DNA from 2 places in the Bradyrhizobium sp. LTSP857 genome. Region 2 is predicted to be linked to the other one. Evidence: riboswitches for the same ligand, from Rfam matches in the RefSeq annotation. Region 2 holds a riboswitch; the other holds the start of a gene.

Region 1 (14,599 bases), 160 kb from region 2:
ATTGGGCCGCCCCAAAAATTCGGCCACGGCGGTCGGAAGCAGACCAGCACCAAAAATCGGGTACGGGCCGCGCCGTCTTAATGTTCGTGAAATACTCGCCGAACTGGCGCGTATTCATGGACCGGCTGGATAAGGAATTTCCACAATGGGAGGCAACTTTATGCTGCCGTTCCCGGACGATTATAAGCCACCCGAAACGGAAGAGGCCGCCAACTGAGGCGGCCTTACTTCATGGAAAAAACGCCACCCGCTTAATCTGTGTCGCGGGCGGCGGCTTTCCAGCCCCGAGGGGGATGATGCAAAACCCCGGTACCAGCAAAAATTGCATATCCGCATCGCGAGGTCTGAGCAAAATTGCTCACTCCAAATCAGGCCACTCCCCAAATCAAACTAGGCCACGGCGGTCGGAAGCAGGCCTGCACCCGACTCTGGAATAGGCGCCCGCCAAGGCGTATATTGCTCAGAACGGTTGTCGCGTCGGGCTCATCCCCGGGGCGGTGATCGGTGGTCGTTTCCGCGCCAACGGCGACGGCCCCACTGGTTTGATGGTGGAAGCGGTCAGATTCGAACTGACGGGACCCTGCGAGGGGTTTGGACGCCCAAAGGTCCGCCGAGGGGTAAGCTCGGTGCAATAGGCCACTCTGCCACGCTTCCGCACACAAAAACGCCCCGCCAACCGAAAGGCCGGTGGGGCGTTTGCTTGTGTGTGCTTGAGCAACCATGCCAGCATAATGCACCGTTGCTGGCATTTTTCAAGGCGCATTGCAAAGTCCCGTGAAAAATACTATCATGCTGGCATAGTAATGGAGATGCCAGCATGAAAGAGGTTTCTGGGAAGGCTCGGGGCGGCGTCGCTCGGATGGAGGGAACGACCGCGAAAGAGCGGAGGGCATTGGCCACCAAAGCTGCGGCTGCAAGGTGGGGTAACGACATCAAGAGTGTCGCGCATGGGGACGATGACCATCCCCTTAGAATCGGCGAGATCGAAATCCCTTGCTACGTGCTCGATGACGAAACGCGAGTTCTTTCCCAGAGAGGCGTTGTCGTTGGCGGCCTTGGTATCCAATACGGCGGTGGGTCAGTTCGCGATGGTGCTGATCGACTAACGTCTTTTCTACAGGGAAAAATTCTTTCCCCGTTTGTTTCCAATGAGTTGCTCGCGCTGGTCCAGAACCCAATAAAGTTCCGCTCACCGGGCGGACTGGCGCACGGATACCCAGCAACAATTCTAGCCGATATATGCGATGTCGTTCTAAACGCGCGTAGTGCTGGCAAACTGCAAGCGCAGCAGATGCACATTGCTGAGCGGTGCGAGATTTTAGTTCGCGGATTCGCGCGCGTGGGCATTATCGCGCTGGTTGATGAGGCGACGGGTTTTCAGTACGCGCGCACACGAAATTCACTTGCGCGTATCCTTGAGGCTTTTGTGACTAAGGAATTGCAACCGTGGGTTAAAACATTTCCTGATGAGTTTTACGCGCAACTTTTCCGATTGCGTGGGCTCAAATATGATTCTGACTCCGTCAAACGCCCGCAGTATTTCGGGACGCTCACAAACGATATCGTTTGGAAGCGAATTGCGCCGGGAGTGCTAACAGAACTAAAGCGCGTGATCCCGAAGGATGCAAGCGGTCGGCGTAAAGCTACGTTGGCGCAGGCACTCACTCGCAATATTGGATATCCCAAGCTCCGGGAGCATTTGGGCGCAACGGTTGCCTATATGACCGTAAGCCCGGACTATCCGACGTTCATCAAGACGCTTGATGCGCACCGGCCGCGCTTCCACGACCAGCTTGAACTTCCTTTCGAGTACAAACCCGATGAAGACGACGGAAAGGGACTTTAATGAAGTTCGCTCATCGCGATGTGGAATACGACGTTCACGCACTCACCAGCGAGAAATGGGAATGGATTGCTTATCCCAAGATCGGGGTTGGCTCGAAATTTGGCGGCTTAAGTGGCCCGACCGAAGCTGATGCAAAAAAGTCAGCGCGGCTCGGCATAGACGAGTTGCTAGATGGGAAAGAGGCCGCCAACTGAGGCGGCTATACTAATACGTGTTCCGGTTATAAATACACGGTCTGAGAACAAATACGGTTCTATATAATCCTATAAATCGTTCTTATCCGGAGAACTACGGGGCATCTCTAGGGCCGCCAACTAAGGCGGCCTAGTCTGTCCCATCTAATCTATTCGTTACATGAACAGACTTTGGCTGTCCGCGAACGAAATCAGGCCACTACGAAATTCAACTTAGGCCACTAGGGGTTAAAACAGGCCAGCGCCAAAATCCGCAAAAGAACATATTGCGAACTTGGAACAAATAGGGTACATTGCTTTTATCGACGAGCCGCCCCGCCAATCGTTTGTCCCTCAGCCGAATCCTCGCCATAAGGAGCACGACCCGATGTCCACCACTGCCCTGCGTATCGTCGAAGGATCCTCCATGGACAAGACTAAGGCCTTGGCCGCCGCGCTCTCCCAGATCGAGCGCCAGTTCGGCAAGGGCTCGGTGATGAAGCTCGGCAAGAACGACCGCTCGATGGATGTCGAGTCGATCTCTTCGGGCTCGCTGGGGCTTGATATTGCGCTTGGAATCGGCGGCCTGCCGAGGGGGCGCGTCGTGGAAATCTACGGGCCGGAATCCTCGGGCAAGACCACGCTGGCGCTGCACACGGTGGCGGAAGGGCAGAAGAAGGGCGGCATCTGCGCCTTCATCGATGCCGAGCACGCGCTCGACCCAGTCTATGCGCGCAAGCTGGGCGTCAATATCGATGAGCTTCTGATCTCGCAGCCGGACACCGGCGAGCAGGCGCTGGAAATCTGCGACACGCTGGTGCGCTCCGGCGCGGTGGACGTTCTGGTGATCGATTCGGTTGCGGCGCTGGTGCCGAAAGCCGAGCTCGAGGGCGAGATGGGCGATGCGCTGCCGGGCCTCCAGGCCCGCCTGATGAGCCAGGCGCTGCGCAAGCTCACGGCCTCGATCAACAAGTCGAACACCATGGTCATCTTCATCAACCAGATCCGGATGAAGATCGGTGTGATGTACGGCTCGCCGGAAACCACCACCGGCGGCAATGCGCTGAAATTCTACGCCTCGATCCGTCTCGACATCCGCCGCATCGGCGCGATCAAGGAGCGCGACGAGGTGGTCGGCAACACCACGCGCGTGAAGGTGGTGAAGAACAAGCTGGCGCCGCCGTTCAAGCAGGTCGAGTTCGACATCATGTACGGCGAGGGCGTCTCCAAGATGGGCGAGATCCTCGATCTCGGTGTCAAGGCCGGCATCGTCGAGAAGTCAGGCGCCTGGTTCTCCTACGACAGCCAGCGCCTCGGTCAGGGTCGCGAGAACTCGAAAGCGTTCCTGAAGGCCAATCCCGACATGACCGCCAAGATCGAGACCGCGATCCGCCAGAACTCCGGCCTGATCGCCGAGCAGATTCTCGCCGGCAGCCCCGAGCGCGACGCCGATGGCGAAGAGCCGGCGGAAGAGTAGACCTTAACGCGAAGAGTTTTTCGCGAGGAGCGGGCGCTGAGGACGTTGAGTTGCCGACGTCTTCAGTGCCCGTTTCGTTTTGCGTTGTAGTGACCAGGTGGCGCGATGAAGCGTCTAATCTTGACTGGCTGGGGCGGTGGGAGTGAGCTTGCTCGATCGGGTTTGACCGAGATCGTCATACCGTTCCATTTTCAATTTGCGTGGGGGCCGCTCCCTCGGGCGGAAAAGCTTTCAGCTTATTTTGCAGCCTATACCAAGGATATTGATCCAGCCGGTCACTGGTCGGATTGGGTCCGCTGGCCACCGGGCGCCAAGGGGCGCTCATTGTCGCTGGCCGAGTTTTGCGAGCCGTATGACGAGATCGAACTCTGGTTCGGAGCAACTCCCCGAGATCAACTGCAACTCGTCTGGTTGCTCGATCACCTTGGCAGTTGTCCTGAACTGGCGCAGAAGCTTGGGCTACGATTGCTGGACTCCGATCTATTTTTTTATCCTGATTGTGATTTCGCCGAGTTCGACCGCTCTATTCCCCTTGTGGACGTCACTGCGGATGGGTTCGAGACTGCTAGGTCGGCTTGGTCGGCCTACCGCGCGCCGACCCCCGAGGCCTGCATTTATCTCCTTCACCGTGATCTGAGTCCCTTGCTGAGGCTACGGCCTGCCTTGCTCGAGCTTCTGGCAGAACTGCCGTCTCCGTTGACAGGACTTGGTATGACCGAGTTGCGATTTCTGGAGATGCTTGCGAGAGGGTATGCGAACACGAACGCGTTGTTCCATTTGCGCTCGCAACGGGGCACTTATGTGTTCGGTGAGATCGAACTGGGATATTTGCTCGAAGGCCTCGCGCTTGGTCCCAAGCCGGATGTAGCCGGGTTGGGCGACGAATTACGCACCATCGACCATGGCAACCATAGAGCTCGGCACGCGGTCTATCTCCGCAGCCGGCTGTCGTTGACGGAGTTCGGAAAAGCAGTGCTGGCCGGGGAGGAAGATTTCAGCCGCTATAATCCGATCGATCGCTGGTGGGGCGGCACGCGGCTGACCAATGATCGGCTGTGGCGCTACGGCCCTGTCTTGACAAAGCCGTGAGACCGCGAACATGACCCCGGCTGACCGCGACGACCGACTCGTCCACCGCAGGTGCCATCCGTCAGGCCGGCCTTGCCGATATCGTGAGAGGCAATCGTGTCACATTTGATTTTAGCCACGAACGATCTTGCGGAAGACGTGCTTCGGCAGTCCGGTGTCGCGAATCTCGCGCTCGGATTCTATCTACGTTTCGTCTGGAGGAAATTGCCTTCCGAAGAACGACTTTTGAAAGGGTTGGAGCGGCGTTCGGAGAAGCATTGCAATCCTGGTGATCATTGGCTCGACGACGTTTGTCGCGGCTCGCTCAACGGTTTCGGCACGCGCGATATCGGTTTCCTTGAGCTGTGTGCAAAGTTCGACTCAATTGAAATATGGGTCGATCCCCGGCCCAACGATCAGCTTGTGCTCGTCTGGCTGCTGGACCTGCTGCGCCCCTACAAGGAGATCACGACGAAGCTGAGCCTGGTGCACACGGACGACATTGTTGCAAACTATGCGCCGGAGTCTGTCGCAAAATGGAAGCTGCCTCCTTCAAGGTGACCGACAACCATCTGGTGACGGCAAGCCGCGCCTGGCGAGCTTATCAGGCTGAAACGCCAGAATCCTGTTTCGATCTGCTGATGACGGATCTCATGATTCTGCCGAGACTTCGATCGGCACTGATTGCGGTGCTTGAAGAGCTTCCGGACAGGGGGACGGGACTCGGTGCCAGCGAAATGGATCTCCTCGACTTTGTGAACGAGGGGCACACTGACCCGAGGATCGTCTGCGAGGCGAGGTGGCTTCGCGATGTGTTCGACGGATCCGACGCGCAAGATGCTTTGATCGAACTGGGGGAATATTCGGTCCCGCCGGTCTTGTTGGGCGATCCGGCGTTCGACAACGAGGACCGCTACTTCGGCAGGAGCGAGTGGAAGGTTACGCTGACTGAACTCGGGCGTTCACTTCTGGCGCGCGAAGCCGACATGTGGCGCCACAACCCAATCAAGCGCTGGTGGGGCGGTACTGAGCTGACCAATGACCGGCTCTGGCGGTGGGATCGCGAGAACAGATTGTTGGTTGCGCCTTAGAGGCGCGTTCACTGCCGTAGGGTGGGCAAAGGCGCGCAAGCGCCGTGCCCACCAAATTCCAACGTGGCGAAAGGTGGTGGGCACGCTCCGCTTTGCCCACCCTACGAAACCTCCGTCGCGTCTTACTCCGCGGCTTCCGCGTAATCGCTCACCGGCGGGCAGGAGCACACCAGGTTGCGGTCGCCATAGACGTTGTCGACGCGGCCGACCGGGCACCAGTATTTGTCGGTGCGCGAGCTGCCCGCGGGGAAGCAGCCTTCGGCGCGGGTGTAGGCGCGGGTCCAGTTATCGTCCGCGATGTCGTGCACCGTATGCGGAGCGTGCCGCAAGGGCGAGGCAGCGATCTCAAAGCGGCCGGCCTCGACCTCGGCGATTTCTTTCCGGATTGCGATCATGGCATCGCAGAACCGATCCAGCTCCGCTTTGGATTCCGATTCGGTCGGCTCGATCATCAGCGTGCCCGGCACCGGAAAGCTCATGGTGGGCGCGTGGAAGCCGTAGTCGATCAGGCGCTTTGCGATGTCGTCGACGGTGACGCCGCTTGTTGTCTTCAGCGGACGCGGGTCGACGATGCATTCATGCGCGACGCGGCCTTTCTCGTTCTTGTAGAGCACCGGGAAGTGCGCATCGAGCCTGGCTGCGATGTAGTTGGCGTTGAGGATCGCGATCTCGGTGGCGCGCTTCAGACCTTCGCCGCCCATCATCAGGATGTAGATGTATGAGATGGTCAGGATCGACGCCGAGCCGAACGGCGCGGCCGAGACCGGGCCGACCGCTGCGTCAGCCTGCGTCGCAGGATGACCGGGGAGGAACGGCGCGAGATGCGCCTTGACGCCGATCGGGCCCATGCCGGGGCCGCCGCCGCCATGCGGGATGCAGAAGGTCTTGTGCAGATTGAGATGGCTGACGTCAGCGCCGTAATCGCCGGGCCTGGACAGGCCGACCTGCGCGTTGAGGTTGGCGCCGTCGAGATAGACCTGGCCACCATGGCCATGGACGATGTCGCAGATCTCGCGGATATGCTCCTCGAAGACGCCATGCGTCGAGGGATAGGTGATCATGACCGCGGCGAGATTGGCCGAATGCTTCTCGGCCTTGGCGCGGAGATCATTGACGTCGACGTCGCCGTTCTTTTCGCAGGCGACCACCACAACGTCCATGCCGACCATCGCGGCCGAGGCCGGGTTGGTGCCGTGGGCGGAGGAGGGGATCAGGCAGATCTTGCGATGCGCCTCTCCGCGCGCGGCATGATAGCCGCGGATTGCGAGCAAGCCGGCATATTCGCCCTGCGCGCCCGAATTCGGCTGGAGCGAGATCGCGTCATAGCCGGTGATGTCGCACAGCCATTTCTCCAAACGCGCGAACAGCGCGTGATAGCCCTTCGCCTGCTCGCGCGGGGCGAACGGGTGCAGGGAGCCGAATTCCGGCCAGGTCAGCGGCATCATCTCGGTGGTCGCGTTCAGCTTCATGGTGCAGGAGCCGAGCGGAATCATGGCGCGGTCGAGCGCGAGGTCGCGATCGCTGAGCTTGCGCATGTAGCGCAGTATCTCGGTCTCCGAGCGATGCGCGTGGAACACCGGATGGGTGAGGAAAGCGGTCGCGCGCTTCAAGGCCTCCGGCAGTGCCTCGCGCGTGGTCGCATCTAACTCGGCGTAAGTGAGCTTGCCGCCAAACGCGCGCCAGACCGCCTCGACGGTTGCGGGCGTCGTGGTCTCGTCGAGCGCGATGCGCAAGGTGCTGTCGCCGACACCGAGATTGATCTTTTCAGCGACGGCGCGCGCGACGATCTCCGCACGCTTCGCGCCGGCATCGACCGTCACCGTGTCGAAGAAGCTTTCGGCTTGCGGCGCGAAGTCGAGCTTGCGCAGGCCGGCTACGAGCACGGCGGCGCGGCGATGCACGGTCCGCGCGATCTGCGCCAGCCCTTCGGGGCCGTGATAGACCGCATACATCGAGGCGATCACGGCGAGCAGCACCTGCGCGGTGCAGATGTTGGAGGTCGCCTTCTCGCGGCGGATGTGCTGCTCGCGGGTCTGGAGCGCGAGGCGATAGGCAGGCGCGCCGCGCGAATCCACGGAGAGGCCGACGATGCGGCCGGGCAGCGAGCGCTTGAGCGCATCGCGCACCGCCATGTAGGCCGCGTGCGGCCCGCCATAGCCCATCGGCACGCCAAAACGCTGCGCCGAGCCGATCGCGATGTCGGCCCCGAGCTCGCCGGGTGAGGCGAGCAGTGTCAGTGCCAGGAGATCGGCGGCCATGATCGCGAGTGCGCCCTTGGCCTTCAGTGCTGTGATCGCAGGCCTGAGGTCGCGCACGGCGCCCGAACTGCCGGGATATTGCAGCAGCGCACCCAGCACGTCGGCCTTGTCGAGATCGGTGAGGGGATCGCCGACGATCAGCGTCCAGCCCAGGGGTTCCGCGCGGGTACGCATCACCGCCAGCGTCTGCGGATGCACGTCCTTGTCGACGAAGAAGGCCTTTGCGTCGACCTTCGAGTGCCGTTCGGCGAGCGCCATGGCTTCGGCCGCAGCAGTCGCCTCATCAAGCAGCGAGGCATTGGCGACATCGAGCCCGGAGAGGTCGCAGATCATGGTCTGGAAGTTGAGCAGCGCCTCCAGCCGGCCCTGGCTGATCTCGGGCTGATAGGGCGTATAGGCCGTGTACCAGGCCGGGCTCTCCAAAATGTTGCGCTGGATCACCGCGGGCAAAATCGTGCCGGAATAGCCTTGGCCGATCAGCGAGGTGAAGACCTGATTGTCGCGCGCCAGCTCGGCCATATGCGCGATCGCCTCGGTCTCGCTCAAGGGCTTGCCGAGATCGAGCGGCGCGGCCTGCCGGATCGAGGCCGGCAGCGTCTCCGCCATCAGCGCGTCGACGCTCTTGGCGCCAACGGTTTCCAGCATCGCGGTCACGTCACGCGCGGAGGGGCCGATATGGCGGCGAACGAAAGTGGTGGTGTCGCCGTTGGATTTGCGGTGCGCGGTCATCATGGGTCCTCGCTTTAGATGTCGTCGTCGCCGTCATGCCCCGCGAAGGCGGGGCATCCAGTATTCGCAGGCGTTCGTGATTGAACCGAAGGGCCGCGGCGTACTGGATCGCCCGCCTTCGCGGGCGATGACAGTGAGTACGGGGTGGCGGCTCGGCTCATAATCCTCACGCCGTGTGTGCCTTGTAAGCGGCTTCATCCATGAGGCCGCCGAGCTCGCTCTTGTCGGCAATCTTGATCTTGAAGAACCAGGCCTTGCCTTGCGCATCCGAATTGACCAGCGCCGGCTCACTGCCGAGTGCGTCGTTGACATCGAGCACTTCGCCGGAGATCGGTGCGTAGACGTCGGAGGCAGCCTTCACCGATTCCACGACGGCGGCGGCTTCGGCCTTCTTCAATGTGCGGCCGACCTTGGGCAGTTCGACGAACACGACGTCGCCGAGCTGCGACTGCGCGTAGTCGGTGATCCCGACGGTGGCGACATCGCCGTCGATGGCCAGCCATTCGTGGTCGGAGGTGTACAGCGTCGTGGTCATTTTCTTAAGTCCTCAGCGTTTGTAGGTATTTTTCACGAAAGGCATGGCGGCGACCGTGAGCGGCAGACGCTGGCCGCGCACCTCGGCGAAGAGATTTGTGCCGAGTGCGCTGAGTTGCGTGGGCACGTAGCCCATCGCGACCGGCGCATTCAGGCTTGGGCCGAAGCCGCCCGATGTGACCTTTCCGATCGGCTCGCCGCCGGCGCTATCTGCAAACAGCAGCGCGCCCTCGCGCACCGGCGCGCGGCCCTCGGTGCGCAGGCCGACGCGGCGGCGGCTTGCGCCCTGGTCGAAATGCGCCAGAATCTTTTCCGCGCCGGGAAAACCGCCGGCGCGTGCACCGCCCGTGCGGCGGCTCTTCTGCACCGACCATTCCAGCGCGGCCTCGACCGGTGTGGTGGCGGTGTCGATGTCATGGCCGTAGAGGCAGAGCCCGCCTTCCAGTCGCAGGCTGTCGCGGGCGCCGAGCCCGATCGGCATGACGTCAGGATTGTCCAGCAGCGTTTTGGCGAGGCGCTCGGCATCGCCGGCGGGAACCGAGATCTCGAACCCGTCCTCGCCGGTGTAGCCGGAGCGCGAAACGAAGCAGTCGATGCCTGCGACCTTGTGCGGGCCGGCGTCCATGAACTTCATGGCGGGCGCCTCTGCACACAATTTCGCCAGCACCGAGTCCGCCCTCGGGCCCTGAAGCGCGATCAGCGCGCGCTCGGTCAGCGAATCGATGATGCAGTCGTCGGGGAGATTCGCGCGCAGATGCGCCTCGTCCTCTTCCTTGCAGGCGGCGTTGACCACCAGGAACAGATGATCGCCGAAATTGGCGACCATCAGATCGTCCAGAATTCCGCCGTCCGCATTGGTGAACTGGGCGTAGCGCTGTCGCCCCGGCGCAACCGCGACGATGTCCTGAGGCACCAGCCGCTCCAGCGCGCGGGCGGCATCCTCGACCTTGCCTGACTTTGGCCTGAGCGCGATCTGGCCCATATGGGAGACGTCGAACAAGCCGGCTTGGCTGCGGGTATGGAGGTGCTCCTTCAGCACACCGGCGGGATATTGCACGGGCATGTCATAGCCCGCGAACGGCACCATCTTGCCGCCGAGGGACACATGCAGCCCGTGAAGGGGCGTCGTCTTGAGGGAATCTTGGTCGTCGCGCGAAAGCATCACAGGGCCCTCGGCGGTTCCCGAGGACAATTCCCCGCGGACACCACCCGAAGCCCCATCTGTCGCTGTGCCTGAGAGTATTATCCCGTCGGCGGACGCTGTCCGGGCTATGCCCGTCGGCGCCTCTTTCCAGATGCTGTCAAAGCCACGCGGTCCTTTTGCCTGAGAGTTTCCGGGGCGGTTGCTCCTTCGGCGCCGGCACCAGTGCCGGTCTCTCCCGACGTGGCCGTACGATACAGATGGGTAAAGACCACAGCCCGGCCAAGCCTGTCAACGCGCAGCTAGCGGCTTTCAACGGGATTGCGCGCCTGCGGCAACCCTCTGATCTCTCTGCACAGTTTCTGGACAGCGAAGCTGGCCTTGTCTAAAAGCGCTTCTGTCCGCAGATATCAGCCCAAACTTGCGGTTTGGATGGCGTATAGCGGGCCCAAGCACACCCGATTGGATGAACATGAGCGGCGTCAACGAGATCAGGTCGACCTTTCTGAACTTCTTTGCCGAGAACGGCCACGAGATCGTGTCGTCCTCGCCATTGGTGCCGCGCAACGACCCGACCTTGATGTTCACCAATGCCGGCATGGTGCAGTTCAAGAACGTCTTCACCGGCGTCGAGAAGCGGCCCTATCAGCGCGCCACCACCTCGCAGAAATGCGTGCGCGCCGGCGGCAAGCACAACGACCTCGACAATGTCGGCTACACCGCGCGCCATCTCACCTTCTTCGAGATGCTCGGCAACTTCTCGTTCGGCGACTATTTCAAGGAGCGCGCGATCGAGCTGGCCTGGACGCTGATCACGAAGGAATACGGGCTCAAGAAGGACAAGCTGCTCGTCACCGTCTACCACACCGACGACGAGGCGGCCTCCCTCTGGAAGAAGATCGCCGGCTTCTCCGACGACCGCATCATCCGCATCCCGACCTCGGACAATTTCTGGGCGATGGGCGACACCGGTCCGTGCGGCCCGTGCTCGGAGATCTTCATCGATCGCGGCGAGCACATCTGGGGCGGACCTCCGGGCTCGCCGGAAGAGGACGGCGACCGCTTCCTCGAATTCTGGAATCTCGTGTTCATGCAGTACGAGCAGGTGACGAAAGAGGAGCGCGTGGATCTGCCGCGTCCCTCGATCGACACCGGCATGGGCCTCGAGCGCATGGCCAGCATCATGCAGGGCGTCGACAGCGTGTTCGAGACCGATCTGTTCCGCCATTTGATCGATGCGACCGCGTCGGCGCTGGGCACCGGGCCGAACGAGCAGACCGTCGCCTCGTTCCGCGTCATCGCCGACCATCTGCGCTCCTCGGCCTTCCTCGTCTCCGACGGCGTGCTGCCCTCGAACGAAGGCCGCGGCTATGTGCTGCGCCGGATCATGCGCCGCGCGATGCGCCATGCGCAGCTGTTAGGTGCGAAAGACCCGCTGATGCATCGCCTCGTGTGGGCGCTGGTGCGCGAGATGGGCCAAGCCTATCCCGAGCTGATGCGCGCGGAAAATCTGATCGAGGAAACGGTGCGGCTGGAAGAGACCCGCTTCCGCAAGACGCTGACGCGCGGCCTTGCGATCCTCGACGAGAGGTCGGCCTCCTTGAAGAAGGGCGACATGTTCGACGGCGACGTCGCCTTCACGCTGTATGATACTTACGGCTTCCCGCTCGATCTGACGCAGGACGCGCTGAAGTCGCGCGGCATCAGCGTCGATCAGGCCTCCTTCACCGACGCCATGGAACGTCAGAAGACCAAGGCGCGCGCGTCCTGGGCTGGCTCTGGCGAGGCGGCTTCCGAGGCGATCTGGTTTCCGCTGCGCGAAAAGCTCGGGGCCACTGAATTTTTGGGCTACGAGACCGAGAGCGCCGAAGGCGTGGTCTCGGCGCTAGTGAAGGACGGCAAGGAAATCGACAGCCTCAAGGCCGGGGAGAGCGGCGCGCTGCTGCTGAACCAGACGCCGTTCTATGCGGAGTCCGGCGGCCAGGTCGGCGATACCGGCGTACTGACAGGCGAGGGCGGCATCAAGTTCCGCGTTACCGACACGCAGAAGAAGCTCGGCGATCTCTTCGTTCACGTCGGCACATTGGAGAGCGGCGAGCTGAAGCTCGGCACCGCGCTCGCGCTCGAAGTCGATCATCGACGTCGCTCCTCGATCCGCGCCCATCACTCCGCGACGCATCTCATTCATGAAGCGCTGCGCCAGGTACTCGGCGATCACATCGCCCAGCGCGGCTCGATGGTCGCGCCGGATCGCCTGCGTTTCGACTTCGTACATCCGAAGCCGATCACCGCGGAGGAGCTTGCCCGCGTCGAGGACATCGCCAACGACGTGGTGCTGGAGAACGAAGAAGTCACGACCCGCGTCATGGGCGTCGATGAGGCCCGCGAAGCGGGAGCGCGCGCCCTGTTCGGCGAGAAATATGGCGACGAGGTTCGCGTCGTCTCGATGGGCCGTACCGCGCGCGAGCGCGGCGTCAACGCGCTCGGCTGGTCGGTCGAGCTCTGCGGCGGCACGCATGTCAGGCGCACCGGCGATATCGGCCTGATCACGCTGACCGGCGAGAGTGCGGTCGCCTCCGGCGTGCGCCGTATCGAGGCACTGACCGGCAATTACGCGCGCAAGCATGCCAACGACACCATGGCACTGGCGAAGACTGCGGCGAACGAGCTGCGCACCTCGATCGACGACGTCCCGGCGCGCATCGCTGCGCTGATGGACGAGCGCAAGAAGCTCGAGCGCGAGCTGTCCGACGCCCGCAAGAAGCTGGCGATGGGCGGCGGCGCGTCTGCTGGCGATGGCGCAGCCGCGGGCGTGCGCGAGATCGGCGACGTCAAGCTGATGGCGCGCGCGGTCGAGGGCATCGAGATGAAGGATCTCAAGAGCCTTGCGGACGACGGCAAGAAGCAGATCGGCTCCGGCGTGGTCGCCATCATTGGCGTCACCGAGGACGGCAAGGCCGGTGTCGTGGTTGGTGTGACCGCCGACCTCGTCTCGCGATTCAATGCTGTCAACCTGGTGCGCGTCGCCTCCGAAGCGCTCGGCGGCAAGGGCGGCGGCGGCCGGCCCGACATGGCTCAGGCTGGCGGCCCGGATGGGGCCAAGGCGTCCGAGGCGTTGACCGCGATCGAAAAAGCGATGGCAGGCGCGTAGACCGTCGTGGGCCCCGCTCCGCGAGGACGTGGCTTGCGCGATCCCAACTTAAGGGATCGCCTGTACGAATTGCTGGAGCACGATCCGCTGGCGTACTCAGTGGGATCGCGCTTCATCCAGGTGATTATCAGCGTCATCGTGCTCGACGTTGCTGCGATGATCCTGGCTTCGGTGCCGGAGCTGGATGCGCGATTCGACGTGCTGTTCTCGGCCATCACGATTGTTTCCATCGTCATCTTCGCGCTGGAATATGCCGCGCGTCTGTGGACGGTGGCGGGCCACACGCCGCGCAAGGCGTCCGCGCTCGCCGACCGGCTCTCCTATGCCTTCTCCGCGCTCGGCATCATCGATCTCCTGGCGTTCCTTCCGGCAGCGATCGTGCTGGCCACCGGCCGCCACGCGACGCTCGCCGCGCTCGGCGTGCTGCCGTTCTTCAAGCTGATCCGCTATTCGCCCGCGATGCGTTCGCTGCTCGCAGCCGTCCATGCCGAGCGGCGCGCGCTGATCGGCTGCGTCGTCATCCTGACCGGCGTGGTGCTGACCTTCGCCTCACTGCTCTATGCGATCGAGCGCGACGTGCAGCCCAGCAAGCTTGGCACCATTCCGGACGCGATGTGGTGGGCGATCGTGACGCTCGGCACCGTCGGCTATGGCGACGTCGTGCCGGTGACTGCGCTCGGAAAATTCGTCTCGGTCTTTGCGATCATCAGCGGCTTCGCCATGATCGCGCTGCCGGTCGCGATCATCTCCACCGCCTTTGCCGAGGAGTTGAAGCGGCGCGACTTCGTCGTGACCTGGGGCATGCTGGCGCGGGTGCCGCTGTTCTCGCATCTTTCGGCAGCGGAGATCGCCGACATCATGCGGCTGCTCCGGGCCCGCACCATCGAGCAGGGCGAGGTCCTAGTCCGGCGCGGCGATGCCGCCTCGTCGATGTATTTCATCACCGCCGGCGAGGTCGAGATCGCGCTGCCGAGCCAGCAGGTGCGGCTCGCCGACGGCACCTTTTTCGGCGAGATCGCGCTGCTGCACAAAACCAAACGCAGCGGCACCGTCACCGCGACGCGCAAGACCCGTCTGCTGCTGCTCGACGCCCAGGACTTTCACGCCCTGATCGCGCGCATGCCGACGCTG
Region 2 (14,599 bases):
CCGGCATGGTGATCCACTCGACGCGGTCGACCTTCACGACCTTGCCGCCGGCGGTCCAGCTCGCCGGCTCCTTGCGCGGCACGTAGTCGGTGTTCTTGACGTAGACCGCCTTCACGCCGGGCTGGAATTCGCCCTGCACGAACTTGAAGGGGCCGGAGCCGATCTGCTCGGGGATCTGCTTGTCCGGCGGCGTTTCGGCCAGGCGCTTCGGCATCATGAAAGCGACGCGCGAAGAGGGTTTGCCGATCGAGTCCAGCACGAGGCCGTAGGGTTCCTTCAGCTTCAGCGTGATGGTCTTGGCGTCGGTCGCCTCGATGCTGGCCGTGAAGGTCATCATCTGCTGGCCCATGCCGTCGACGGCGGCCCAGCGCTTCAGCGAGGCGACGCAGTCTTCGGCCGTCACCGGTGTGCCGTCGTGCCACTTGAGCCCGTCGCGCAGCGTGAAGGTGTAGGTGAGCTTGTCGTCGGAGACCTTCCAGTCGGCCATCTGCGGCTGGATCTTGAAATTCGCGTCCGTCGTGATCAACGTGTCGTAAACCATGTAGCCATGGTCACGCGTGATGTAGGCGGTCGTGAAGATCGGATCGATGATGCGAAGATCGGAATGCATCACCGCGGTGATGGTCTTGCCGGCCGCAAGCACTGGCGAGGCCAGCGCGGTCGAAAGCGCGACGACCGACAGCGCAAGTTTGGAGGCGAACGCGCGACGCCCCCGGCGCATAATGTGGAACATATAAAGTTTCTCCTGACGTGAAACTGTTCAAAGGCAGGTTATTGGTTGAGCATTCGGTTCGTTCTTTGGGCGAACTAACCTCATGCAATGCCTTTATCTTTTCGAGACTTGCAGACAGCGTTGAGCCCGTCAATCGGCTTTCGTTGCAGCCCATGGCGGCGTGCACATGGGCTCCACAGCGACCGGTTTGGCTCTACAACGCTGTTCGCGCTGCTTGCCGATGCAATGCGCGTTCCACCTTCGAAGCTTGAGAGACTTCCCGATGAATCCAGCCAATCTTCCCTTTGATTCCGAGGCCATGCTCCAGGGTCTGCGCAACTGGGTGGAATGCGAAAGCCCGACCTGGGACGCAGGCGCGGTCAACCGCATGCTCGATATCGCAGCGCGGGACATGGCCATCATGGGTGCGACGATCGAGCGCATTGGAGGCCGGCAAGGCTTTGGCGGCGTCATCCGCGCGCGCTTTCCCCATCCGAAGCAGGGCGAGCCGGGCATCCTGATCGCCGGGCATATGGATACCGTCCACCCGGTCGGCACCATCGAGAAGCTGACATGGCGCCGCGAGGGCGGCAAATGCTACGGCCCCGGCATCTACGACATGAAGGGCGGCAACTATCTCTCGCTGGAAGCGATCCGGCAGTTGGCGCGCGCCTCCTTCACAACGCCGCTGCCGATTACCGTGCTGTTCACGCCGGACGAGGAAGTCGGCACGCCCTCGACACGCGACATCATCGAGGCGGAGGCCGCGCGCAACAAATACGTGCTGGTGCCCGAGCCCGGCCGCGCCGACAACGGCGTCACCACCGGACGTTATGCGATCGCGCGCTTCAATCTCGAGGCGACCGGACGTCCGAGCCACGCCGGCGCGACGCTGTCGGCGGGTCGCTCCGCCATCCGGGAGATGGCGCGGCAGATTCTCGCGATCGACGCGATGACCACGGACGACTGCACCTTCTCGGTCGGCGTCGTGCATGGCGGCCAATGGGTCAATTGCGTTGCCACGACCGCCACCGGCGAAGCGCTTTCCATGGCCAAGCGTCAGGCCGATCTCGATCGCGGCGTCGAGCGAATGCTGGCGCTGTCGGGCTCAGCCAATGACGTCTCCTTTAAGGTCACGCGCGGCGTCACCCGCCCGGTGTGGGAGCCGGATGCCGGCACCATGGCGCTCTATGAAAAGGCGCGCGGCATCGCCGAATCGCTTGGCGCGAAGCTGCCGCATGCGAGCTCCGGCGGCGGCTCCGACGGCAACTTTACCGGCGCGATGGGCATCCCAACGCTCGACGGCCTCGGCGTGCGCGGCGGCAACGGCCACATGCTGGAGGAATTCATCGAGGTCGACAGCCTGGTCGAGCGCGGCCGCCTGATGGCCGGGCTGCTGGCGACCCTGGAATAATTGAATCAATTTCGCACTGCACAATGCGTTGGCAGTCGCGGTCGAAATTTAGCCTTGTCCAAAAATGAGGCGTATCGTACTTGTCGCTGGTCCACGCGACGATGCGGGAGAGATCACAACGAAGGCCTCTAGCTTTCGTTGTGGCGCCGACGGAGCAACCGCCCCGGAAACTCTCAGGCAAAAGGACTGTATCGTCAGGACGATCTGGAGAGAGACGGCGCGGCCAGCGTGGTCGTGACGTCCACCGAAGGGGATAGTCCGCATAGACCTCGTGAGGGTCCGCCCTTGTCAGGTCCGCGCCGGATCAAGCTCTCAGGTAACCGTGACAGATGGGGCGCCGCCAACGGCCTTGTGGCCGGCGGTTAGCCGACTCTAACTCACGGGAGCCCCGAACCTGCCATGACCCATATTGCCATTATCGGCGCCGGTATCACCGGCGTAACGACTGCCTATGCCCTGCTTGAACGCGGCTTTGAGGTGACGGTGCTCGACAAGCACCGCTACGCCGCGATGGAGACCTCGTTCGCCAATGGCGGACAGCTCTCCGCCAGCAATGCCGAAGTCTGGAACAGCACCGCGACGATCCTGAAAGGCCTGCGCTGGATGTTCCGGCGCGACGCGCCGCTGTTGATGAACCCGCGGCCGAACTGGCACAAATATTCCTGGATGGGCGAGTTCGTCGCCAACATCGGCAACTACCGCGCCAACACCATCGAGACCACGCGACTCGCGATCGAAGCCCGCAAGCATCTGTTCGAGATTGCGACGCGCGAAGGCATTGACTTCGATCTCGAACGCCGCGGCATCCTCCACATCTATCACGACAAGAAGGGTTTTGAATCCGGCCTGCGTGTCAATGCGCTGTTGCAGGAGGGCGGCCTCGATCGGCGCCCGGTAACGCCGGAGGAGATCCGCACGATCGAGCCGACGCTGCGCAAGCAGTATTACGGCGGCTTCTACACGCCGTCGGATGCGACCGGCGATATCCACAAGTTCACCCGCGGACTGGCAGACGCCTGCAAGCGCCGCGGCGCAACCTTCATCCACGACGCCAACATCGATTCGATCGCCCGCGCTGGCAGTGGCTTCGTCGTCGGCTGGGCTGACCTTGCCGCAAGTGATGCTGTCGCATCCGCGCGCGGCATGCTGAAGGTCGATGGCGTCGTGGTTTGCGCCGGCGTTGCCAGCCGTCACTTCGCCGCCCTCCTCGAGGAGCGCGTCAACGTCTATCCGGTGAAGGGCTACTCGATCACCGTGCAGCTCGACACCACCGAGAGCCGCGACGCGACGCCGACCGTCAGCCTGCTCGACGAGGCCGCGAAGATCGTCACCAGCCGGCTCGGCGAAGATCGTTTTCGTGTCGCCGGCACGGCCGAGTTCAACGACTTCAACCGCGACATCCGCGCCGACCGCGTGCAGCCGTTGGTCGATTGGGTGCGCAGCAACTTCCCCGCCGTCGAAACGTCGCGGGTTATTCCGTGGGCCGGGTTGCGCCCGATGATGCCGAACATGATGCCGGTGGTGCGCGCAGGGCGGATGCCGGGCGTGTTCTTCAACACCGGCCACGGCCATCTCGGCTGGACCCTGTCGGCCGCGACCGCGCAGATGATTGCCGGGACCATCGACGGCTGGCGCGGGCTCAATGCACCGCCGATCGCTCCCTCGCGTCAAGGTGAACTTGCGGTTGAGCGCAAGCTGCGTCGTGCATCCTGAGTGGTCGCAAACCCATGCGGGGCGGCCCCTTGCGACCGCCCTGCCCTTGGCACACAATTTGCCCCGAAAAGCCGGCAACTCCCGCCGGCATTTCCAGCCCGAATGACAGGCGCGCATGATAGACACGATAGAAGCAACGGGCGCCTCAAGCCCCCACAAGTTCCGCAGCCGGAGATAGGTGCATGCTAGGTTATCTCATTCGCCGCGTTCTGGCCGCGGTGCCCGTGATGGGCGTGGTGGCGCTGTTCGTCTTCCTGCTGCTGCGGTTGACGCCGGGCGACCCCGCCGCGATTCTCGCCGGCGACAACGCCACGCCCGAGCGGCTCGAGCGCATCCGCACTTCGCTCGGCCTCAACGAGCCCTTGATCGTGCAGTTCGTCACCTGGGTCGGCAAGCTGCTGCACGGCGATCTCGGAACCTCGCTGATCTCCAATTTGCCGGTCATGAAGATGATCGGCCAGCGCGTCGAGCCGTCGATCTCGATCGCGCTGTCGACCATCATCCTCGCCGTCATCGTCGCCGTTCCCTTGGGCGTGATCGCGGCCTGGAAGCACGGCACCTGGATCGACCGCTTCGTGATGGGGCTCTCGGTGCTCGGCTTCTCGGTGCCGGTGTTCGTGATCGGCTACGTTCTGATCGAGGTCTTTGCGATCGACCTGCGCTGGGTGCCGGTGCAGGGCTTCCGCAGCATCTCGACCGGCTTCGGGCCGTTCTTCGAGCGCATCATTCTGCCGACCTGCGCCCTCTCCTTCATCTATGTCGCGCTGATCGCCCGCATGACACGGGCGGCGATGCTCGACGTGCTCGGCGAGGATTACGTGCGCACCGCGCGCGCCAAAGGCATCAACGAGGTCGCGGTGATGATGCGACACGCGCTGCGCAACGCTGCCGTGCCTGTGATCACCGTGATCGGCACCGGCTTTGCGCTGCTGATTTCGGGCGTCGTCGTCACCGAGAGCGTGTTCAACATCCCCGGCATCGGCCGCCTCACGGTGGACGCGGTGCTGGCGCGCGACTACCCGGTGATCCAGGCAATGATTTTGCTGACGTCGCTGATCTACGTCGTCGTCAATCTTCTCATCGACGTCGCCTACACCCTGCTCGATCCCCGGATCCGGTACTGAGGCAAGGACAAGGACAACATGTCAGTCGATACCCTTCCCCAGTCGTCCATTCCGATCACGTCGCCGCTGCGGCCGCGCTTCGGATTCCTCACCTCGACGCCGATCATCGCCACGGCAACCGTCTTGCTCGCGCTGATCGTGCTGATCTCGATCCTGGCGCCGCTGATCGCGCCGTATGACCCGATCCAGCTCGCACCGTCGCTGCGGCTCAAGCCCTCCTCGACGCAGTTCCTGCTCGGCACCGACGCCTACGGCCGTGACCTCCTCTCGCGCGTCATCTACGGCGGCCGCATCTCGCTTCTGATCGGCATCGGCTGTGCGATCCTGTCGATCGTCATTGGGCTCGCGATCGGCCTCGTCTCCGGCTTCTTCAAGCTGGTCGATTCCGTCTTGATGCGCGTCATGGACGGCCTGATGGCAATGCCGAGCATCCTGCTCGCGATCGCCGTGGTGTCGCTCTCCGGCGCCAGCATCTGGACCGTGATGATCGCGATCACCATCCCCGAAATCCCGCGTGTGGCGCGCCTGGTGCGCTCGGTCGTGCTGTCGGCACGTGAGGAGCCTTATGTCGAGGCCGCGATCTCGGTGGGCTCGTCGCTGCCGAAGATCATGTGGCGGCATTTGATGCCGAACACGATCGCGCCGCTGATCGTCCAGGGCACCTATGTCTGTGCGTCTGCGATCCTCACCGAGGCCATCCTGTCGTTCCTCGGCGCCGGCATCTCGCCGGAGACGCCGACCTGGGGCAACATCATGGCCGAGGGCCGCCAGTATTTTCAGCTCAAGCCGACGCTGATCTTCTGGCCGGGCCTGCTGCTCTCGATCGCCATCCTCAGCATCAATTTGATCGGTGACGCCGCGCGCGACGCACTCGATCCGCGCATGAAGCAGCGGGAAGGCAAGTGATGACCAACCCAGTCCTCGACATCAACAACCTCGTCGTCTCCATCGGCAAGAAGCCGAAGGGCGCGAGCATCATCGACGGCATCTCGATTCAGGTGCACACAGGCGAGACGCTGTGCCTTGTCGGCGAAAGCGGCTCGGGCAAGTCGGTGACCTCGCTGACCACGATGGGCCTGCTGCCGAAAGGCACGCTGGTTCCGACCGGCGGCAGCGTCAAGCTGGTCGGTGAAGAGATTCTCACCGCAACCGACCGCCGCCTGCGCCAGCTGCGCGCGACGCAGATGGCGATGATCTTCCAGGAGCCGATGACTGCGCTCAATCCGGTGGTGCCGGTCGGCCGCCAGATCGACGAGGTCCTGCGTGCCCATACCAGTCTCGACGCGAAAGCGCGGAAGCAGCGCATCCTCGACATGATGGAGCAGGTGCGCCTGCCCCAGGTCGAGCGCATCTTCGCCTCCTACCCGCACCGCCTGTCCGGCGGCCAGCGCCAGCGCATCATGATCGCGATGGCGCTGGTGCTCGAACCGAAGCTGCTGATCGCCGACGAGCCGACCACCGCGCTCGACGTCACCACGCAGAAGCAGATCCTGACACTGATCCGCGATCTCCAGCGCGATCACGGCACCGCCGTGCTGTTCATCACCCACGACATGGGCGTGGTGGCCGAGATCGCCGACCGTGTCGCGGTGATGCGGCAGGGCCGCCTCGTCGAGACCGGCACGCTCGATGCCATCCTGCGCAATCCGACCATGGAGTACACCCGCAATTTGCTCTCTGCGGTGCCGAGCCTGGTGCCGCGCGCTCCGCGCGAGGAGTCCAGGGAGCCGGTGGTGCTGGAAGCCAACGAGCTCAGCAAGGTCTATAAGGAGCGCGCCTTCTTCGGCAAAGGACGCGAGGTCGTTGCCGCCGACAAGGTGACGCTGACGCTGCGCAAGGGCCGCACGCTCGGCATCGTCGGGGAAAGCGGTTCGGGGAAGTCGACGGTGGCGCGCTGCATCGTCCGCCTGATCGATCCGACCTCCGGCGGCGTGCGCCTGGCCGGCCGCGAGATCTCCGACATCTCGCGTCGCCTGCTCCAGCCGCACCGGCAAAAGATCCAGATCGTGTTCCAGGATCCCTACCGCTCGCTCAACCCGCGCGTCACTGTCGGCGAGAGCATCGCGGAAGGCCCGATCAATTACGGCACCTCGCACACCGATGCGATGAAGCGGGCGCGCGAATTGCTCGAACTCGTCGGCCTCCCGGCCGACGCCGTGTCACGCTATCCGCACCAGTTCTCCGGCGGCCAGCGCCAGCGCATCGCCATTGCCCGTGCGCTCGCGCTCGATCCGGACGTGCTGGTCGCGGACGAGGCGGTCTCCGCGCTCGACGTCTCCGTGCAGGCGCAAGTGCTGGAACTGCTCGACGAGATCCAGAAGCGGCTCGGCATCGCTATCCTGTTCATCACCCACGATCTGCGCGTCGCCGCCCAGATCTGCGACGAAGTCGTGGTGATGCAGCACGGCCGCGTCGTCGAACAGGGCCCCGCCGCAGAGGTGCTGACGCATCCGAAGGAGGCCTATACAAGGGCCTTGCTCGAGGCAGCGCCCGGCCGCGGCTGGGATTTTGCGAACTTCCGGCCGGTGTCGGAGGGCGTGGCGGCCACTCTGTAGCAACACTCTCCGGTGTCGTCCCGGCGAAGGCCGGGACCTATACCGCGGAATCTATCCAATTGCGTACGGTGCTCGTCCCAAACTTCTAGTCTTCGCCAAACTTCTCCCTGGGGTTATGGGTCCCGGCCTTCGCCGGGACGACATCGAGAGTGGGGTTGGCGGAGTGTCTCACTCGCATCCACCGCATCGGCAGCATTCCCAAAACGGCCTGACGCCATGCGCGGCGCGATGGGTTCGCAAGCTTGCTCTCTCCGCAAGGCCAAGGCTAACGTCGAAGGCTAACGTCGCGCACTTTCGATCGCTGGACTGAATTGATGACACGTATCGCCGTCGGCGGCTTCCTGCACGAGACCAACACCTTCGCTCCGACGAAGGCGACGTTTGCCGACTTCCGGCATGGCGGTGGCTGGCCGGCGATGACTGAAGGCGCCGACGTGTTGAAGGTGATGCGCCGCATCAATGTCGGGCTCGCCGGTTTCGTCGACAGCGCCGAAGCCAATGGTTGGGAACTCATTCCGACGATCGCCTGCGGCGCAAGCCCGTCGGCGCATGTCACCAAGGATGCCTTCGAGCGCATCGTCAAGGTCATGGTCGACGGCATCAGAGCCGCCGGCCCGATCGATGCGGTCTATCTCGACCTGCACGGCGCCATGGTGACCGAGCATCTCGACGACGGCGAAGGCGAGATTCTGGCGCGCGTGCGCCGCGTCATCGGCAAGGATGTTCCGCTGGTCACGAGTCTCGACCTGCACGCCAATGTCACGCCCGAAATGATGGAACATGCGGACGCGCTGATTGCGTACCGCACCTATCCCCATGTCGACATGGCCGAGACCGGCCGCGCCTCCGCGCGCCATCTTGCGCTGCTGCTGAAGACCAAGCAGCGTTTCGCAAAAGCGTTCCGGCAATTGCCGTTCCTGATCCCAATCAGCTGGCAGTGCACCAACGACCAGCCGACCAAGGGCATCTACGAAAAGCTCGCCGCGCTGGAGAACGACGCGGTTCCGACTCTCTCTTTCGCGCCGGGCTTCCCCGCAGCCGACTTTCGCGATTGCGGCCCGAGCGTGTTCGTCTATGGCAAGACTCAAGCCGACGCTGATCGCGCCGCGGATGCGATCGTCAAACTGATCGAAAGCCATGAGAACGATTTCGACGGCAAGATCTGGTCACCCGACGACGGCGTGCGCCACGCGATGGAACTTTCGAAAGGCGCGAACAAGCCCATCATCATCGCCGACACCCAGGACAATCCCGGCGCCGGCGGCGATTCCGACACCACAGGCATGCTGCGCGCGCTGGTGCGCAACAAGGCGAGCGCTGCGACCGGCGCGATCTACGATCCGGCATCCGCGAAAGCCGCGCATGCGGCCGGCGTCGGCGCCACCGTGACGCTGTCGCTCGGCGGCAAGTCCGGCATTCCCGGCGACGAGCCCTATACCGAGACCTTTATCGTCGAGAAACTTTCCGACGGCCGCTTCATCGCGCCCGGCCCCTATTATGGCGGCCGCGAGATGGAGATGGGCCCCTCCGCGGCCTTGCGCATCGGCGACGTCCGCGTCGTCGTCTCCTCACACAAGGCGCAACTGGCCGACCAGGCGATGTACCGCTATGTCGGCATCGAACCGACCGAGCAGAAGATTCTGGTCAACAAGAGCTCGGTGCACTTCCGCGCCGATTTCGAGCCGATCGCAGAGAAGCTGATGATCTGCGCCGCGCCCGGCGCGATGCCGGCGGACACCGCCACACTGCCCTGGACGCGGCTGCGTCCGGGCATCCGCATCAAGCCGAACGGCCCCGTTTTCACGCCCCCATCACGCTAACTGGACAGGACACATGCCCACCATTGACCGCATCGACGGCTATGCTGACGAACTCACCGCCATCCGCCGCGACCTTCACGCCCATCCCGAGATCGGCTTCGAGGAGGTCCGCACCTCCGGCATCGTCGCCGACAAGCTGAAGGGCTGGGGCATCGAGGTGCATCGCGGCCTCGGCGGCACAGGTGTGATCGGTGTCATCAAGGGCAAGGGCTCTAGCGGCAAGCGCATCGGCCTTCGCGCCGACATGGACGCGCTGCCGATGGAAGAGAACACCAATCTGAAATGGAGTTCGAAAATTCCCGGCCGCTTCCACGGCTGCGGCCATGACGGCCACACCACCATGCTGCTTGGCACTGCGCGCTACCTCGCCGAGACGAAGAACTTCGACGGCACCGTGCACCTGATCTTCCAGCCGGCCGAGGAAGGCCTCGGCGGCGCCCGCGCCATGATCAAGGACGGCCTGTTCGAGAAGTTCCCCTGCGACGAGCTCTACGGCCTGCACAACGCGCCCGACCTCAATCTCGGCGAGATCGCAATCCTGCCGGGACCGGCAATGGCCAGCGCCGACTTCTTCGACCTCCGCATCACCGGCTATGGCGCGCATGGCGCGATGCCCGAGCGCTCCAAGGACGCGGTGATCATCGCGACCACGCTCGCACAGGCGATCCAGACCATCGTCAGCCGCAACGTTGAGCCGCTCCAGGCCGCCGTGGTGTCCATCACCCAGATCCATGCCGGCTCCGCCTACAACGTCATTCCCGGCGAAGCGCATCTTTGCGGCACCATCCGCACCTTCTCGAAAGAAGTCCGCACCCTGATCAGCGAACGCATCCGCACGATCTGCGCCGGCATCGCGAGCGCCTATCAATGCGTGATCGACGTCGACATCCGCGACACCTTCAACGTGCTGGTCAACCAGGTCGAGCAGTCCAAGGTGGTCGAAGAGGTCGCGCGCACAATCGTCAACCCCGCCAACGTGATCACCCGCACCACGCCGAAGATGGGCAGCGAAGATTTCGCCGACATGCTGGAAACCATTCCCGGCGCCTATTTCTGGGTCGGCCATGACGGCTCGGTGCCCGTGCACAATCCCGGCTATGTGCTCGACGACAAGATCCTGCCGATCGGCGCCAGCATGTTCGCCCGCATCATCGAGACGCGCATGCCGGTGGGTGCCCATGCATAAAAAGGGCGTCGAAGAGGCGGTCACCTCGCTGCACGATCTTTCCGCGGTCGACCTGATCGCGGGCTATCGCGCCAAACAGTTCTCGCCGAGCGAGGTGCTGGAGGACGTGCTCGAGCACGTCGCCGCGTGGGAGCCGCATCTCAAGGCACTCTATGCGTTCGATCCCGACGGCGCGCGCGAGGTGGCAGCGGCCTCGACCGCGCGCTGGTCCGGGGGCGAACCGTCCGGCCCGCTCGACGGCGTGCCGGTGACGGTGAAGGACAACATCGCGACCAAGGGCGTGCCGGTGCCGTTGGGCGCTGCCAGCGTCAAGCTGGTGCCGGCCGAGAAGGATGCGCCGCCCGCCGCGCGTCTGCGTGAGGCCGGCGCGATCATCTTCGCAAAAACCACCATGCCCGATTACGGCATGCTGTCCTCAGGACTCTCCAGCTTCCACGCGCTCGCGCGCAATCCCTGGGACCTCTCCAAGAATCCCGGCGGCTCCAGCGCGGGTGCCGGCGCTGCGGCGGCGGCCGGCTACGGTCCGCTGCATCTCGGCACCGACATCGGCGGCTCGGTGCGGCTGCCCGCGGGCTGGTGCGGCCTCGTCGGATTGAAGCCGAGCTTCGGCCGCGTGCCGATCGATCCCGCCTATGTCGGACGCGTTGCCGGCCCCATGACCCGCACGGTCGACGATTGCGCGCTGATGATGAGCGTGATCGCAAAGCCCGACCGGCGCGACGGCACGAGCCTGCCGACCGACACCATCAACTGGAAGATCCTGGACAAATCGCCGCGGAAATTGCGCATCGGGCTGATGCTCGATTGCGGCGTCGGCCCACCGCCGGAGAAGCCGGTGCGCGAGGTCGCGGTGAAGGCCGCGAAAGCGTTCGAATCCGCCGGCGCCGTCGTCACCGAGGTCGACGGCATTTTGACCCGCGAGATGCTCGATGGCCTCGACAATTTCTGGCGCGCGCGGATGTGGGATGATCTGTCGAAATTGACACCCGCCGAGCAGGCCAAGGTGCTGCCCTATATCTTCAAATGGGGCGCGTCCGGCGCAAAGCTGTCGGGCGTCGACGTCATCAGGGGCTTCAACCAGACCATGGCGATCCGGGCAGCGGCGGCAAAGCTGTTCTGCGAGCTCGACTATGTGATCTCGCCCACCGCGCCGAACGTGAATTATCCGGCGGAGTTCGCCTCGCCGCTGAACGATCCGATGAAGCCGTTCGAGCACATCGGCTATACCGTACCGTGGAATATGTCAGAGAACCCCGCGGTCTCCATCAATGGCGGCTTCGATGCCAAGGGTTTCCCGATCGGCGTGCAGATCGTCGGCCGCCGCTTCGACGATATCGGCGTGCTCGGCATGGCCAAGGCCTTCGAGGGCCTGCGGGGTGCGCAGAAGCCCTGGCCCAAGCCGCCGGCCAAGTAGCATTCCGTCATGGCCGGGGCGTAGCCGTCCGAAGGACGGCGTCGCTTCCGCTAGCCTATGCCCGGCCATCCACGTTCTAACTCGCCGCCACATGCCCAGTCCGCGCAAGACGGACGCCGGCGACCATGCATGACGTCTCTTCGAGACAGAATTCAAGACAGGGAAGGAAACCACCATGGCGTATGAGACGATCAAATACGAGGTCGCCGAGCAGATCCTCACCATCACGCTGAACCGGCCCGACAAGCTCAACGCCTTCAACGCGCAGATGCAAGGAGAGCTGATCGCCGCGTTCGACGCCGCCGACAAGGACGACAACGTCCGCGCCATCATCGTCACCGGCGCCGGCCGCGGCTTTTGTGCGGGCGCGGATCTCTCCTCCGGCGCGGATACGTTCGATCGCGACGCGCGGCGTGGCCCGGTGAAGCGGTTCGCCGACGGCAAGGTCGACTACAGCGATCCGCAGGTGCGCGACGGCGGTGGCCAGGTGACCTTGCGCATCTTCAAATGCCTGAAGCCGGTGATCGCCGCAGTCAACGGCCCGGCCGTCGGCATCGGCGTCACCATGCAGCTCGCGATGGACATCCGCATCGCCTCAGACGCCGCGCGCTTCGGCTTCGTATTCTCCCAGCGCGGTATCGTGCCGGAGGCGGCCTCGAGCTGGTTCCTGCCGCGCATCGTCGGCATCTCGCAGGCGCTGGAATGGTGCTATTCGGGCCGTGTCTTCCCGGCGCAGGAGGCGCTCGCGGGCCGTCTCGTCAGCAAGGTCGTGCCGCCGGATGATCTTTTGCCGACCGCCCGCGCGCTCGCCAAGGAATTTGCCGCCAAGACTGCGCCGGTGTCGGTGGCGCTGATCCGCCAGATGATGTGGCGCATGATGGGCGCGGACGACCCGATGGAAGCCCATAAGGTCGACAGCCGCGGCATCTACGCCCGCGGCCGGTCTGAGGACGTGAAAGAAGGCGTGGTGTCGTTCCTGGAGAAGCGTCCGGCGCAGTTCAAGAACAAGGTGTCGAGCGATATGCCGGATTATTTTCCGTGGTGGAGCGAGCGGGAGTATAAGTGACGCTCTTGTAGGGTGGGCAAAGCGCAGCGTGCCCACCATTCTTGGTTCGGTTGCTGATGGATGGTGGGCACGGCGCAAGAGCGCCTTTGCCCACCCTACGACCGGCTACTCCATCACCAACGCCACACGCCCGATCGCCTTGCGGTCGAGCAGCAGCCGCATCGCCTTCGCATAGTCCTCCAGCGGCAGGCGGTGCGAGATGTTGGGGCGCAGCTTCCCCTCCTCCGCCCATTTCAGCAGCGCCTTCAGCCGCACCTCACCAAGCGCGGGATTTTTCCGTACCGCTTCGCCGGCGCGCACGCCGAGCACGCTGGCGCCCTTGATCAGCAGCAGATTGGTCTTCGCCGAACCGATGCCGCCGGTAAAGCCGATCACCAGCAGCCGCGCGCCCCAGGCGATGCAGCGCATCGAGTTCTCAAACACCTCGCCGCCGACGGGATCGAACACCACGTCAGCACCACGGCCATCGGTGATGCGCTTGACGGCATCGCGAAACGGCTCGCGGTCGTAGCGCACGAGATGATCGGCGCCGCGCGCCTTGGCAATCGCGAGCTTCTCGTCGCTGGAGGCCGTCGCAATCACGGTCGCGCCCAGCATCTTGCCGATCTCGACGGCGGCCAAGCCCACGCCGCCGCCGGCGCCGTGCACCAGCAGCACCTCGCCGGGCTCGACCCTGCCGCGATCGATCAACGCATGATAGGCGGTGCCGTGGCCGGCGAGATAGGTTGCGGCCTCCGCATAGTCGAAGGTCGAGGGCAATGGCGTGAGCTGCGACGGCGTCACGACGACTTCATCGGTAAATGCGCCGTGGCGCATTTTCACGATAACCTTGTCGCCGACCGCAACACCCCTCACCTCCGCGCCAACCTCGGTCACATCGCCCGCGGCCTCCATGCCGGGCGTGAACGGCAGCTCCGGCTTGAGCTGATATTCACCCGCCGCCATCAACACGTCAGGAAAGTTCAGCCCGGCGGCACGGATCGCGACGCGCACCTCACCCGGCTTGAGCGGCCGGGAGGGAAACTCCTCCAGCCGCAAGGTCTCGGGCGCGCCGAGAGCACGGCAGACGACAGCCCGCACCATCAGGCGGCACTCGCCTTGCGGCGCAGCAACGCCTCGCGGATCAGCGGCAGGCGGTCGTTGCCAAAGTACATGTCGGTCTTGTCGACGAAGATGGTCGGCGAACCGAAACCGCCGCGCGCCATGACCTGCTCGGTGTTGGCCTTGAGCTGGTCCTTGATGTCCTGCGCCGAAATGCCTGCGAAGAACTTTGGCTCATCGATGCCAACCGTCTTGCAGATCTCGGACAACACCGCGTCCTGCGAGATGTCCTTGTCCTCGCCCCAATAGGTCTCGAACAATGCGGTCGCGAACGGCACCATGTCCTTGCCAAGCCAGATGCAGCCCCGCATCGCCTTGACGCTGTTCACCGGGAACACCGTCGGTGGCATCTTGATCGCGAGGTTCGCCGAGCGCGCCCAATCCTGAAGGTCCTTCTTCATGTAGCGCGCCTTCAGCGGCACCGGTGTCTCACGCTGGGCGTAGACGCTGGGGTTGACCGTGTTGAAGATGCCGCCGACCAGAATCGGCCGCCA

What was found. A riboswitch is a leader RNA that binds a small molecule or an ion and turns the genes downstream of it on or off. The one in region 2 is predicted to bind glycine.
Region 1: another riboswitch for glycine. It lies ahead of gcvT (glycine cleavage system aminomethyltransferase GcvT); the one in region 2 lies ahead of UP06_RS36005 (D-amino acid dehydrogenase).

Annotation. Positions count from the first base shown of each region.
Region 1 is NZ_JYMS01000049.1:698,703-713,301, reverse strand. Features, by position in the region: tRNA gene UP06_RS41275 (tRNA-Val) at 547-654, opposite strand; gene UP06_RS36825 (P63C domain-containing protein) at 818-1,846, shown strand; gene UP06_RS36820 (hypothetical protein) at 1,846-2,040, shown strand; gene recA (recombinase RecA) at 2,408-3,496, shown strand; gene UP06_RS36810 (hypothetical protein) at 3,659-4,585, shown strand; gene UP06_RS42350 (hypothetical protein) at 4,682-5,125, shown strand; gene UP06_RS36805 (hypothetical protein) at 5,101-5,655, shown strand; gene gcvP (aminomethyl-transferring glycine dehydrogenase) at 5,778-8,642, opposite strand; gene gcvH (glycine cleavage system protein GcvH) at 8,809-9,177, opposite strand; gene gcvT (glycine cleavage system aminomethyltransferase GcvT) at 9,190-10,338, opposite strand; glycine riboswitch at 10,480-10,568, opposite strand; gene alaS (alanine--tRNA ligase) at 10,790-13,468, shown strand; gene UP06_RS36780 (cyclic nucleotide-gated ion channel) at 13,475-14,599, shown strand, end outside.
Region 2 is NZ_JYMS01000049.1:543,481-558,079, forward strand. Features, by position in the region: gene UP06_RS35995 (ABC transporter substrate-binding protein) at 1-733, opposite strand, end outside; gene UP06_RS36000 (M20/M25/M40 family metallo-hydrolase) at 996-2,126, shown strand; glycine riboswitch at 2,221-2,325, shown strand; glycine riboswitch at 2,329-2,457, shown strand; gene UP06_RS36005 (D-amino acid dehydrogenase) at 2,526-3,839, shown strand; gene UP06_RS36010 (ABC transporter permease) at 4,022-4,963, shown strand; gene UP06_RS36015 (ABC transporter permease) at 4,982-5,869, shown strand; gene UP06_RS36020 (ABC transporter ATP-binding protein) at 5,869-7,518, shown strand; gene UP06_RS36025 (M81 family metallopeptidase) at 7,833-9,338, shown strand; gene UP06_RS36030 (M20 aminoacylase family protein) at 9,352-10,524, shown strand; gene UP06_RS36035 (amidase) at 10,517-11,938, shown strand; gene UP06_RS36040 (crotonase/enoyl-CoA hydratase family protein) at 12,114-13,004, shown strand; gene UP06_RS36045 (NADPH:quinone oxidoreductase family protein) at 13,110-14,087, opposite strand; gene UP06_RS36050 (2-hydroxychromene-2-carboxylate isomerase) at 14,087-14,599, opposite strand, start outside.